One region of the Ureibacillus sp. GCM10028918 genome, then DNA from elsewhere that is predicted to be linked to it. Evidence: riboswitches for the same ligand, from Rfam matches in the RefSeq annotation. Region 1 holds a riboswitch; the other holds the start of a gene.
What was found. Region 1 has a riboswitch for preQ1 ahead of ACFQU5_RS07835 (QueT transporter family protein). Riboswitches for the same ligand answer to the same signal wherever they lie in the genome.
Positions count from the first base shown of each region.

Region 2: it holds a riboswitch for preQ1, as region 1 does, so the genes downstream of both, queF (preQ(1) synthase) here and ACFQU5_RS07835 (QueT transporter family protein) in region 1, are expected to answer to the same signal.

Region 1 is NZ_JBHTFK010000005.1:988,479-994,687, forward strand. Features, by position in the region: gene ACFQU5_RS07825 (ABC transporter permease) at 1-912, opposite strand, end outside; gene ACFQU5_RS07830 (ABC transporter substrate-binding protein) at 942-1,949, opposite strand; PreQ1 riboswitch class I at 2,321-2,365, shown strand; gene ACFQU5_RS07835 (QueT transporter family protein) at 2,372-2,854, shown strand; T-box leader at 3,092-3,344, shown strand; gene trpD (anthranilate phosphoribosyltransferase) at 3,425-4,462, shown strand; gene trpC (indole-3-glycerol phosphate synthase TrpC) at 4,459-5,256, shown strand; gene ACFQU5_RS07850 (phosphoribosylanthranilate isomerase) at 5,259-5,885, shown strand; gene trpB (tryptophan synthase subunit beta) at 5,951-6,209, shown strand, end outside.
Region 2 is NZ_JBHTFK010000002.1:636,289-642,497, forward strand. Features, by position in the region: partial or broken gene ACFQU5_RS03205 (NAD(P)-binding domain-containing protein) at 1-970, shown strand, start outside; gene ACFQU5_RS03210 (VOC family protein) at 2,110-2,535, shown strand; gene ACFQU5_RS03215 (DNA alkylation repair protein) at 2,653-3,360, shown strand; gene ACFQU5_RS03220 (YwbE family protein) at 3,472-3,669, opposite strand; gene ACFQU5_RS03225 (hypothetical protein) at 3,669-3,860, opposite strand; PreQ1 riboswitch class I at 4,131-4,177, shown strand; gene queF (preQ(1) synthase) at 4,300-4,800, shown strand; gene queC (7-cyano-7-deazaguanine synthase QueC) at 4,914-5,573, shown strand; gene queD (6-carboxytetrahydropterin synthase QueD) at 5,577-6,050, shown strand; gene queE (7-carboxy-7-deazaguanine synthase QueE) at 6,043-6,209, shown strand, end outside.

The DNA of each region.
Region 1 (6,209 bases):
AATAACGATTATCGCGGTAATTAACTTCATATCTGAAGTATCTAACCAGTCGATACGTAATGCAACCGCGTAAATGATTCGGTAAATAATGGCCCCCGCAACGACTGCTAGTGTCGTACGGAAAATCGTCTTCGTTCCAAAGATGGCCTCCCCGATAATTACCGATGCAAGACCGATTACAATCATCCCAATTCCCATATTTGCATCGGCAAATTTTGAGTATTGTGCGATTAAAGCTCCAGAAAATGCAACCAAGGCATTTGAAAGACCCAGCCCTAATACAATTAAGCCATCCGTGTTTGCTGAGAAACTTCGAATCATTCGCTTGTTATCACCTGTTGCACGAATCGCCAGCCCCACTTCCGTTTTTAAGAACCAATCTGCAATAAACTTGATGATGAGTGTAATGATTAACACTACTAAAATGGTACCCCAAGTAGATGGAGCGGTTTGAATGCCTAACGTATTCTTAATAAAATTTGTTAGAGCTGCATCAACCCCTAAATTACTCCAAAAACTTTGAAACTGTGAAAAAATTGTATCAGCATTCATCAGTGGAATATTTGGTTTCACAATTGCATTTTCTGCAGATAATCCCATAATGCGAAGATTGATAGAATACAACGCAATCATCATTAAAATCCCTGAAAGTAATGGATTTATCTTTCCTTTTGTGTGTAATAGACCTGTCATACATCCTGCAATAAATCCAGCAACAATTGCCATTAATGTAGCTAGTATCGGGTGGTAGCCCAGTGCAATCATCATTGCTGCAGTAGCTGCCCCGGTTACAAAGCTTCCATCAACCGTTAAATCCGGAAAATCTAACACTCGGAATGTTAGATACACTCCGAGTGCCATAATTGCATAGATGATTCCTTGCTCAACTGAACCGAACATCGCTGTAAACATATTGAATCATCTCCTAACCAACTTCTAGTTTATTCGTATACTTCTGCGTTCCAGGATTCACTGATTTCAAGACCTAATGTATCAGCAGCACCTTTATTAATAAGTAATTTTAGGTTTGCAGGATATGCAGATGGAATTTCAGAAGGAGTAGCTTCTCCATTTAAAATTTTCACTGCCATTTCACCAGCTTCGTAGCCGATATCATAATATTCAAACCCGTAAGCACCTAATCCGCCACGTTCAACTGAATCCAGCTCCCCTACCATTAAAGGCAGCTGGTTAGCGCTTGCTACTTCAATTACTGATTCCAGCGCCGATACAACCGTGTTATCCGTGATGATATAAAGTGAATCTACTTTACCAATCAATGATTCTGTGGCTTGTTTTACTTCTGCTGATGTAGAAACAGATGCTTCCACTAACTCAAGACCAGCTTCTTCCAATAAACCTTTAACTTGTTCAATCTGAGCAACAGAGTTTTGCTCACCGGTGTTATATACTGTCCCTACTTTTTTCGCGCCCAATTCATCCTTTAAAAATGCTACAGTATTTGCAATTGTATCTGGGTGCAAATCAACAGTACCAGTAACATTTCCACCTGGTGCTTCCATAGAGTCAATTAGCTCTGCACCTACTGCATCTGTAACTGATGTGAATAAAATTGGAATATCTGATGTTGCCCCTTTAACTGCTTGTGCTGATGGAGTTGAATTAGCAAAAATTAAATCAACACCTTCATTCACTAAGTTTTGGGCAATAGTTGTGTTCATACTTTGATCGTTTTGAGCATTTTCTTCAACAAATTCTACATCTAAACCAGCCTCTTCCAGTGCCGCTTTAAACCCTTCAGTTGCCGCATCTAATGATGGATGCTCCACGATTTGCGTAATTCCTACTTTAAATGATTTTGCTTCTTCTGTTGTCCCAGTACTAGTATCTTCTGTAGAGTCCGTAGATGTTTCACTACCACCACAAGCAGCTAATAAAAGTACCAGTCCAAATAGTAAGAATGAAAGCTTTTTCGTACTATTTCGCATGTTTTTTCCCCCTAATTTTCATCTCTCTAATACACGACTTATATTGAATAGGTATTCTAATCTATTTTACTATTCAAAAAATTCGAGTTTGTCGATTATATTACATTGAACCTATTTAATAGTCAATAACATTTAGAATGTTCTGATATTAACAACTCCAGAATATCTCTTCCAATAAAATAATTTGTTGATTTAAATCGCTAAAGTACTCATTTTATCATCAAAATTAACTATATTAATAAAATATAAAATCTGTGACAATTTTTCGACACTTATCGTATCGTGTAATATTTACTCTTTTACACTACAGCTATTTTTAATAATAATTTGACATACACAATAAATTATAATAATATAATTCTCTGTGCTCTTTTCACGTGGTTCGAGAACCTCCCACGCAAAAAAACTAAGGAGAAATGAAAATGAAGATAAAATTTTTGGCAACGACAGGGATTATTGCAGCTCTTTACATCGCTGTTACCATGTTAGTTGCACCATTTGGATTTACGGAAATTCAATTCCGTGTATCTGAGATGTTTAATCATCTAGTAGCGTTTAACCCTCGCTATATGATAGGAATTGTTATTGGTGTATTTATTTCCAATCTTTTCTCTCCACTAGGCGTTTACGATTTAGTGTTTGGGGTTGGCCACTCAATTATTACACTTGCAATCTTTATTTTAATTTGTAAGTTTGTAAAAAATACATTACTGCGTTTGATCATCAACACGTTCTTATTCACTTGTACGATGTTCATTATCGCATTTGAACTAAACCTGGCCCTGGAACTGCCATTCTTATGGACATGGGTTACTTGTGCTATCGGTGAATTCGTCGTATTAGCAATTGGTGTGCCGATCATGCATCTACTAAATAAACGATTAAACTTCAAAGATTTAATTTAATACTTAAACCGAGAACAAGGTACCTATTTTAGGAACATTTCCTATTATAATGGGGTATTTTTGAATTCTCGGTTTTTTTATTTCTTAAAACAGTAGCAAATGGATTTGTCAGAAAACATTGACAAAAAGAAAGATTACCTCTACAATTCTACTTAACTAATTGTTCGGATACGGTAGCAGGCTGTGGGAGCACAGCCACCGTTTGAGCAAAGCAGAGTTTAGATGAGAATAGCAGAGACTAAATTGATGAATAAGAAGAGTAGCGGTTTTTGATCGTTTTAGAGAGCTAGTGGTTGGTGTAAACTAGTGCGAACAAGATCGTGAATGGGCCTTATGAGAGCAGCTAGCATTTGTTAGTTGACGTATTTCCTACGTTACAAGGAAGTGTTTTCACTTTTAGGAGGTTACTTCTTCAACGTGAAAACACGCCAAGGTGGAAGTATGCAAGTACTTCAACAGAGGTGGCAACGCGGTATCTATCGTCCTCTACAAAAGGAATTTCCTTTTGTAGAGGGTTTTTTTATTGTCTAATCTAACCTGCTAATTCCAATTTTAGGAGGATGAAAACCAATGACAATCCACTCTTTCACAATCAAGGTAAAGGAAAATGCTAATTTATCCTACGAAGAAATGCTTGGAGCCGCTGAATTAATTTTCAATGAGGATACACCGAAGGAAGCCATAGCCGAGCTTTTAATCGCCCTAAGCAATAAAGGTGAAACGACAGAAGAAATTGCCGCTCTTGCAACGGTCATGAAATCCTATGCACTTCCATTAAACCTATCAGATGGCAGCTATCTTGATAATTGCGGGACGGGGGGCGACGGTTTACAAAGCTTCAATATCAGTACTACGTCTGCTTTTGTGTTAGCTGCCAATGGCGTTTCGGTCGTCAAGCATGGTAACCGTAAAATCTCGAGTGCTTCGGGAAGTTCGGATGTTTTACAAGCTTTAGGAATTCATACCGATTTCACAATCGAGGATTCAGTTGATTTATTAAATAAAACAGGCATTACTTTCCTGCATGCTCCAAACGTACACCCGAAATTAAAACGCATTGGTGAAGTTCGTCGTTCCATTGGAAAACCAACTATTTTTAATATGGTGGGCCCGTTAACTAATCCAGCTAATTTAACAACACAACTTGTCGGGATTAACCGTCCTGAATTTGTTCGCAATTATGCAGAAGTGCTTCGTATTTTGGGTCGCAAACGAGCAGTTGTTGTTTCCGGAACCCAAGGAATGGATGAAGCTTCACTTGATCAGGATAATACGTTTACCCTGCTCGAAAACGATGAAATTAAATCTTTCTCTGTTGATATTAAAGCACTAGGTTTAACCCCTGCCCCTGTCTCTGCATTACGCGGCGGTGTACCTGAGGAGAACGCCATTATTTTAAGAGATTTACTGAATGGTAAACAAAGTGCCTATTATGATGCGGTTTTACTAAACTCCGGGCTTGCTTTGTTTGCTAATGGCAAGGTGACCTCCGTTGTAGACGGTGTTGAATTAGCACGTGACAGTATTTTATCCGGAAGAGCTTTAGCAAAGTTAGAGGCTGTAGTGGATTATAGTCAAAACATTTTAAAGGAGCGTGCAGTACGATGACCATCTTACAAACGATATTGGATTATAAAGCCACACTCATTCCTTCTCTTCTTGCAAACGAACCAACATTTGAGGTGGAGCGAAAGTCCCGGCTTTCCTTATATGACACACTCCGAAAAGCCGATACACTTCAAGTGATCTCGGAAATGAAACGTGCCTCCCCTTCAAAGGGACTTATCAATGAAGGGGCAAACCCTATAGAACAAGCGAGGAAATATGAGCAGGCAGGTGCAGCATGCATCTCGGTTTTAACTGAAGATAAATTTTTCAAAGGATCCTTTCAGGACTTAGCTGACATTGCAAATAGCGTGGATATTGCGATTTTGAATAAGGATTTTATCGTTCATGAAGTACAAATCGACTACGCCAAGGCTGCCGGTGCTTCAGTGATTTTATTAATTGTTGCCGCGTTAACGGATGAAAAGTTAAAAGCTTTTTATACGTATGCCAGTGTATTAGGACTTGATGTTTTAGTTGAAGTTCACAACGAAGAAGAATTGGACCGTGCCTTAGCCATCCACCCTAAAATCATCGGTGTGAACAATCGTAATTTAAAAACCTTTGACTTAGACCTTGTTCAAACTGAAAAATTAGCGGATATTATATTGGCTCACGAAGATATCGTCTTTATCAGTGAAAGTGGAATTTGGGATGCTGCGGATGCAGATAGAGTAGCAAAAGCAGGTGCCCGTGGTGTTTTAGTTGGCGAATCTTTAATGGTAAGCGGAAATGTAAAGCAAGCTCTATCGGCACTGCAAGTACCCCTTCCCTCCCTTGTAAAGGACGTGAAGTAAAGATGGTGAAGGTAAAAATTTGTGGGCTTAAGGAAGAGGAACACGTTCAAGCTGCCATTGATGCTGGAGCGACTTGGATTGGATTTATGTTCGCTCCAAGTAAACGTCGAGTTTCTGTTGAACGTGCAAGAGATCTTGCCAAGCTAGTTCCCTCTCACGTAAAAAAGGTAGGCGTTTTCGTGAATCCAACAGCGCAAGAAGTGCAGGAGGCTGTTGAGACTGTCGGGTTAGATTTCGTTCAGTATCATGGAACCGAGAACCCTACTTTTATCACCCATTTAGGCTACCCATCCATTAAGGCTGTTTCTATTCGGGGTTATGAAGATGTGGAAAAAGCCAGCGACTATGATGTGGATTATTACCTATTCGATGCACCGGGCACAGACTATGCTGGTGGAAGTGGCCATGTATTTGATTGGTCATTACTGGACCAACTCTCTATTCCAAGGAATCGCGTAATTTTAGCCGGCGGACTTAATAGAGAAAATGTCACTCGTGCAATCAGCCAAGTGGAGCCATTTGGAGTAGATGTTTCAAGTGGTGTTGAAAAGAATGGCGTAAAGGATAGTGACTTAATAAAACAATTTATAGAAGCAGCAACTAGCGCAAGCATTCAACAACAAGTGTAATGAAATAAACAATGATATTACGACCCGCTTTTAAAGTAGTCGATAAGGAGTGAAATAGGATGACAATGGAAGCTAAAGGACGTTTCGGTCGTTTCGGTGGACAATTTGTTCCCGAGACATTAATGACCGCTCTTCAAGAACTAGACGAAGCCTATGATAAAGTGAAAAATGATGACACTTTTCAGGGAGAACTTCGCTATTACTTAAAAAACTATGTTGGTCGGGAAACCCCACTTTATTATGCAGAACGTCTAACACAAGAATGTGGTGGAGCAAAGATCTATTTAAAACGCGAAGACCTTAACCATACAGGTGCCCATAAAA
Region 2 (6,209 bases), on a different contig from region 1:
AAAATCTACACCTTAATGCTAAAGTCTTCTCTATAAGCAAAAAAGGCTTGGATAAGATGAAAAATTCGGGAAGGGAACAATCTTCATTTGTACTTTATGCAAAACAAAATGGTATGACTAAAAGATTTGAGGCAAAGGCAGTAATTGATGCAACGGGTACATGGGCACATCCTAATCCGGTGAATGCCGACAATATTTGGACGACGGAAGAAAGAGAACTTAAAGAGCGGATATTCTATGCATTCCAGATATTCAAGGAAATGAAAGGGAACGATATATCGGAAAAAAAGTAGCAGTTGTTGGAGGTGGTCATTCCGCAATTAATACAATACTCGAGCTCTCTGAACTAGGTGAAAAAGTAGAAATTAATTGGATAATGAGAAAGGAAAATGTGGAAAGCGCATATGGAGGAGAAGAAAAAGACGCTCTTAAAGCAAGAGGAAAACTTGGAAGTCGCATTCATCAATTAGTTGATAGTGGACAAGTGAAAGTGTTTACACCATTTCTGGTTCATCAGTTAATTCACAATAATAATAGTCTTGAGCTGATTGGGGAAAGTAAAGGAGAAAAATTTACTCTTTCAGGAATAGATGAAATTATTACCAATACGGGAAGTAGACCTGATTTCTCATTTTTACGAGAAATTAGATTAAATGTAGACCCTGCAACCGAAAGTGTGGGGGCACTCTCTCCTTTAATTAATCCTAATCTTCATAGTTGTGGAACAGTTCGACCTCATGGAGAAGAAATATTAAGACAACCAGAAAAAAACTTTTATATTGTTGGAATGAAAAGCTACGGTCGAGCACCTACATTTCTGATGGCTACAGGTTATGAACAAATCCGTTCAGTTGTTTCGTTTCTTGTCGGAGATATTGAAGCTTCGAAAAAGGTAGAGCTTGAATTGCCGGAAACGGGTGTTTGCAGTATTAATTTAATAAACAATACAACCTCAACATGTTGCAATTAAAAGGGGAGTGATTTGACATTATGACTGTAAATAACGGGGGCAACTTATCTAAGGAATATTTTGGAGCGTATTTCAGGCTAGTAATGAATGCAAGGAACTGTTCATTGGAAGAAGCTCAAGAATATATAATTAAACATTTCTTTAACGGTAACATAAACTCATTTGGTAAGTATAGCTATACTAGTTATTTGAAAGCAGTTGAGAAACTTACTTTGAGTTAATTTTTTCGTGGTCAAGGGTACTTTTAATTTACATTGCATCCAATGTGTCCCTATGTTACTGAGTTGAAAAAAGGAATGAGGTAGGAGCGGAATTATCTTGGGCAATAGGGCAAATCGCTGGTTGACTTTCTCTGTAGTGACTCAAAACAAGCGGTAATAAGACAAAAGTTAGGGAGAAGGTATCTCAAGTGTCACAAAGACAGCGATAATATGACAAATCGCAGGTGGATAGTCTCCGAAGTGACTCAAAACAAGCGGTATTGAGACAAAAGTTAGGGAGAAGGTATCTCATGTGTCACAAAGGCAGCGATAATATGACAAATCGCAGGTGGATAGTCTTCGAAGTGACTCAAAACAAGCGGTAAAGAGACAAAGTTAGGTGGAAGGTATCCGAACTTTCACAAAGAAAGTGGTAATGTGACAATTAATTTGTGGGAAGTAAGAAATTGTCCCTGTGCTTCTCGCTGAAGCATAATAAGGAGCAATCTTAATGCTGAGATGCCGTGCATAAGTCTGAAGAAGCATAATTTTTCATGATAGTCGTTCTAAAACTCCCAAAAAAAAAAAATTAAAACCCGGAATAAATTCCGGGTTTTGATTACACTTACATAATGTTATCCACGACACACTGCCTCGCTTTCGCATAGAATCCTAAGATTTACCTTAAGAAAACCGTGCTTTCGCTTTTCAGTTAAATGTTCTTCAATGATAACAATGAATCCCATCCATCGGGTTAACCCTCCTAATCATTGGAGTCGAAGTGAAATCTTTAATAGTATAGCTCGGCATGAAGTTTTTATACGTTTTTTTTAACAAAATAAAAAAAGTGAAGATGGCGAGATACTTATGATAATCTAAATGTAAGGTGCAGAAATATTTCAAATTAATGTTTTATTAGATGGAAAAGTGGTGAATTTTATGATTTTAGGTGTACATGCTTATATCAGAACGAATGGTAACGGAAAAGAAGCTTTAAAATTTTATGAGAATGCTTTAGAAGCAGAAAATTTAGGAGTTCAAACTTACGAAGAATTACCTGAAAATCCTGATTTTCCTCTCTCCGAAGAAGCAAAAGATCGTGTACTCCATGCACAATTAAGAATTAATAATACTTTTCTGATGTTATCGGATACATTACCGGGCCAACAGTTCCATACTAGTTCACAAGTTGAAATTGCAATCCTCTTTAATGATATAAGAAAATCAAAAGAGGTTTATGGAAAACTACTTGAAGGTGGCGAAGAAATCATGCCTATTCAAGAAACTTCCTGGAGCCCATCTTATGGTCAAGTAAAAGATAAATTCGGAGTTACTTGGCAGATTTCTACGATTATACGAGGTTAAAGCTCGATATTTATAATCAAGTACTTCAAGTAAATTGCAATTTCTTTAATAATTTCCGAGCGGTTAACTAAAGTGTAAAAATATTAGTGTCTAACAAATAGAGAGGAAGTGCAGAGATTGGATTTCGAAACGGTTATGGAGGAACTGGAAGCCCTTGGTAAAGAAAGAACGAAAAAGACTTACATAAGCAATGGAGCACACGAACCAGTATTTGGTGTGGCAACAGGTGCAATGAAACCTCTTGGAAAGAAAAACAAAAATAATCAGGATTTAGCTGAACAGTTATACGCCTCGGGGAACTATGATGCGATGTATTTTGCTGGTATGATTGCCGATCCAACGATTATGACCGAAGCAGATTTTGAGCGTTGGATAGATGGAGCCTATTTTTATATGCTGTCAGATTATGTAGTTGCTGTAACATTGGCTGAAACTGATATTGCACAAAAGGTATCAGATAAATGGATTGAAAGTGGGGAAGAACTTCGGATGTCGGCAGGCTGGAGCTGTTACTGCTGGCTATTTGGGAATCGCCCAGATTATGAATTTGATCCCAGCAAAGTCTCAGATATGTTAGATCAAATTGAAAAAACAATTCATAACTCTCCTGAACGTACAAAATCTTCGATGTGTAATTTTGTCTATACAGCTGCAATTTCATTTGTACCTGTCCATGAAAAAGCGGTTGAAATCGCAAAATCAATTGGAACAGTTGAGATAAAACGAGACAACAAAAAAGGCAGCATTGTGGATATATCCGCAAATATTCAAAAGGATCTTGATCGAGGGGCACTTGGTTTTAAACGAAAATATGTTAGATGTTAAGGTAACAATAATTTTATTATGTAAACTAACGGTTTAATACATATAATTCCTCTCAAAGTAAGTAAAGCATCCAAGTAGTAGAATAAACTACTTGAATGCTATTTCATGTTTTTATTTCGAATGAATTTGCTGAACTCGACCAATCTGCCCATCCGTAAGCCGAACTTTAATTCCATGAGGATGATTCGGCGATTTGGTCAGAATGTCTTTTACAATTCCCCTGGTAAGTGTACCGGTTCTTTGATCTTTTTTTAAGACGATATCTACAGTGATGCCAGGTAGTATATCTTTACGATTTTGGCCGTTCATTAAACACCCATTTTTCTGCGGGTATTGCTAGCTTTCTTTGTTTGTTGGCTTTTCATTTTTTGGCTTGATAGGTCAGCTTTTATTTTACCCTTGCCATTATTGGCGTTGTTCTTTTTGTTCTCAAGCTGCTGCTTTACCAGCTCTTGCAAACTTTTCTTCTTCGGTGATTCATTTTGATTATTCTCTGTCATAGAAATTCCTCCTAAGGCATACGTTAGTCAGTCAAGTATAATCTATTTTCACGGCTTTGGAAAGAATGGTCATACAGTAAATGTGGAGTTTGATTTTCAACTGGAATTAGAAGCCGTAAAATGGTGAGACTAGTCCATGATAAGTGATTCCAACGAGAGTAAAACAAAAAGGAATGCTGGAATTGTTCTAAACTAGGAAATATGGAAAAAATGTATTGACTTCCTCCAGAATTTTCTTTAATATGATGAAGAATTAATTGCCCGAACGAATCGGGAGAGGTTCATAGCTGATACCCTCTATAAAAAACTATGGAAACATGACACTATGCCATGTCCATAAAAGGACGTGGCTTTTTTATTTGTTTCTTATTTTTTATATTGCGTGTGCTAAAGCCTCTCTTGATTAATGTTGGGATACATTTTCAAGGAGGTTTTTTTTATGTCTGGCCGAAAAAATACAGAAGGCTTAAATGATTTAACACTACTAGGAAACCAAAATACTCAATATGCAACTGATTATGCACCGGAAGTTTTGGAGGCAGTAGATAGTCTTCATTCGAACCGTGATTATTTTGTTAAGTTTAACTGTCCAGAATTTACTAGTCTTTGTCCGATTACAGGTCAGCCTGATTTTGCGACAATGTATATTTCATATATTCCGGATAAGAAAATTGTAGAAAGCAAATCTCTGAAACTTTATTTGTTTAGTTTCAGAAACCATGGAGATTTCCATGAAGACTGCGTCAACATCATTATGAATGATTTAATTAAACTATTAGATCCAAGATATATTGAAGTATGGGGGAAATTTACGCCACGTGGTGGAATCTCTATTGACCCATGGTGCAATTATGGAAAACCTGGAACAAAGTATGAAGAAATGGCGAATTACCGTTTAATGAATCATGATCTAAATCCAGAAAAAATCGATAATCGATAATTGAATAATCCTTCTTATAGGAAGGAAGAGGTTTTAGCTACCCTCTTTAAAAAACTAAGAAGAAACAGCATTTCTCTTAGAGTGCTGTTTTTTCAATTAAGGGAGTTTTATACATGAAGCGAGAAAAAGCATTGGTTGTGTTTAGCGGCGGTCAGGACAGCACGACTTGTCTGTTCTGGGCAAAGAAACGTTTTTCAGAGGTAGAAGCAGTGACTTTTGATTATGGTCAACGGCATAGTCTTGAAATTGAATGTGCAAAAGAGATTGCTAAGGAATTAGATGTGAAGCATCATATATTGGATATGTCGCTTCTAAATCAACTTGCACCAAATGCATTAACAAGAAATGATATTGAAGTAGCAGATGGAAATGATGGAGAACTGCCATCTACATTTGTTCCCGGCCGAAATTTGCTGTTTCTTTCATTTGCAGGTGTATTAGCAAGTCAAGTGGGAGCAAAACACATCGTTACCGGAGTATGCGAGACAGACTTCAGTGGATATCCTGACTGTCGCGACATTTTTATAAAATCCTTAAATGTAACGCTAAATCTATCGATGGACGATTCCTTTGTAATCGAGACACCGCTAATGTGGTTGAACAAAGCACAAACTTGGGAGCTGGCAGACAAATTAGGCGCTCTTGAATTTGTTCGTGAAAAAACGTTGACTTGCTATAACGGTGTGATTGCAGGCGGATGTGGGGAATGTCCGGCTTGTAAATTGCGTCAAAAAGGGCTTGATGAATATTTAAGCTTTAAAAAGGAGTGTTAAGACTTGGATGAATTTCGAATTGTCGACAAGCTCCAAAGAATTGACGAGGATATAAAGAGAAATGAATTAAAATATCATTCTAAGCGTGTTCTCGTCAGCAAAGAATTTACCTTTGATGCAGCACATCACTTACATAACTATGAAGGTAAATGTAAAAACCTGCATGGCCATACGTATCGCGCAATATTAGGGATAAGTGGCTATACAGATGAACGTGGCTTAGTAATAGATTTCAGCGATATAAAAGAAATATGGAAACAAAAAATTGAGATAGATTTAGACCATCGTTATTTGAATGAAACACTGCCTTCAATGAATACAACTGCAGAAAATATTGTAGTTTGGATTTATGAAAAACTTTCGCAAGCATTGCTTCAGCTACAGGAAGCAAACGATTTGAGAGTAGAATTTGTTCGATTATATGAAACGCCCACAAGCTATGCAGAAGTTAGACGGGAGTGGATGAATCTTGAGTAAAATTCCCGTTATTGAAATTTTTGGACCGACTATACAGGGTGAAGGAATGGTAGTTGGGCAGAAGACGATGTTTGTGAGGACTGCTGGTTGTGACTACTCCTGTTCATGGTGCGATTCTGCATTTACATGGGACGGTAGTGGAAAGCATTTAATTGCTCA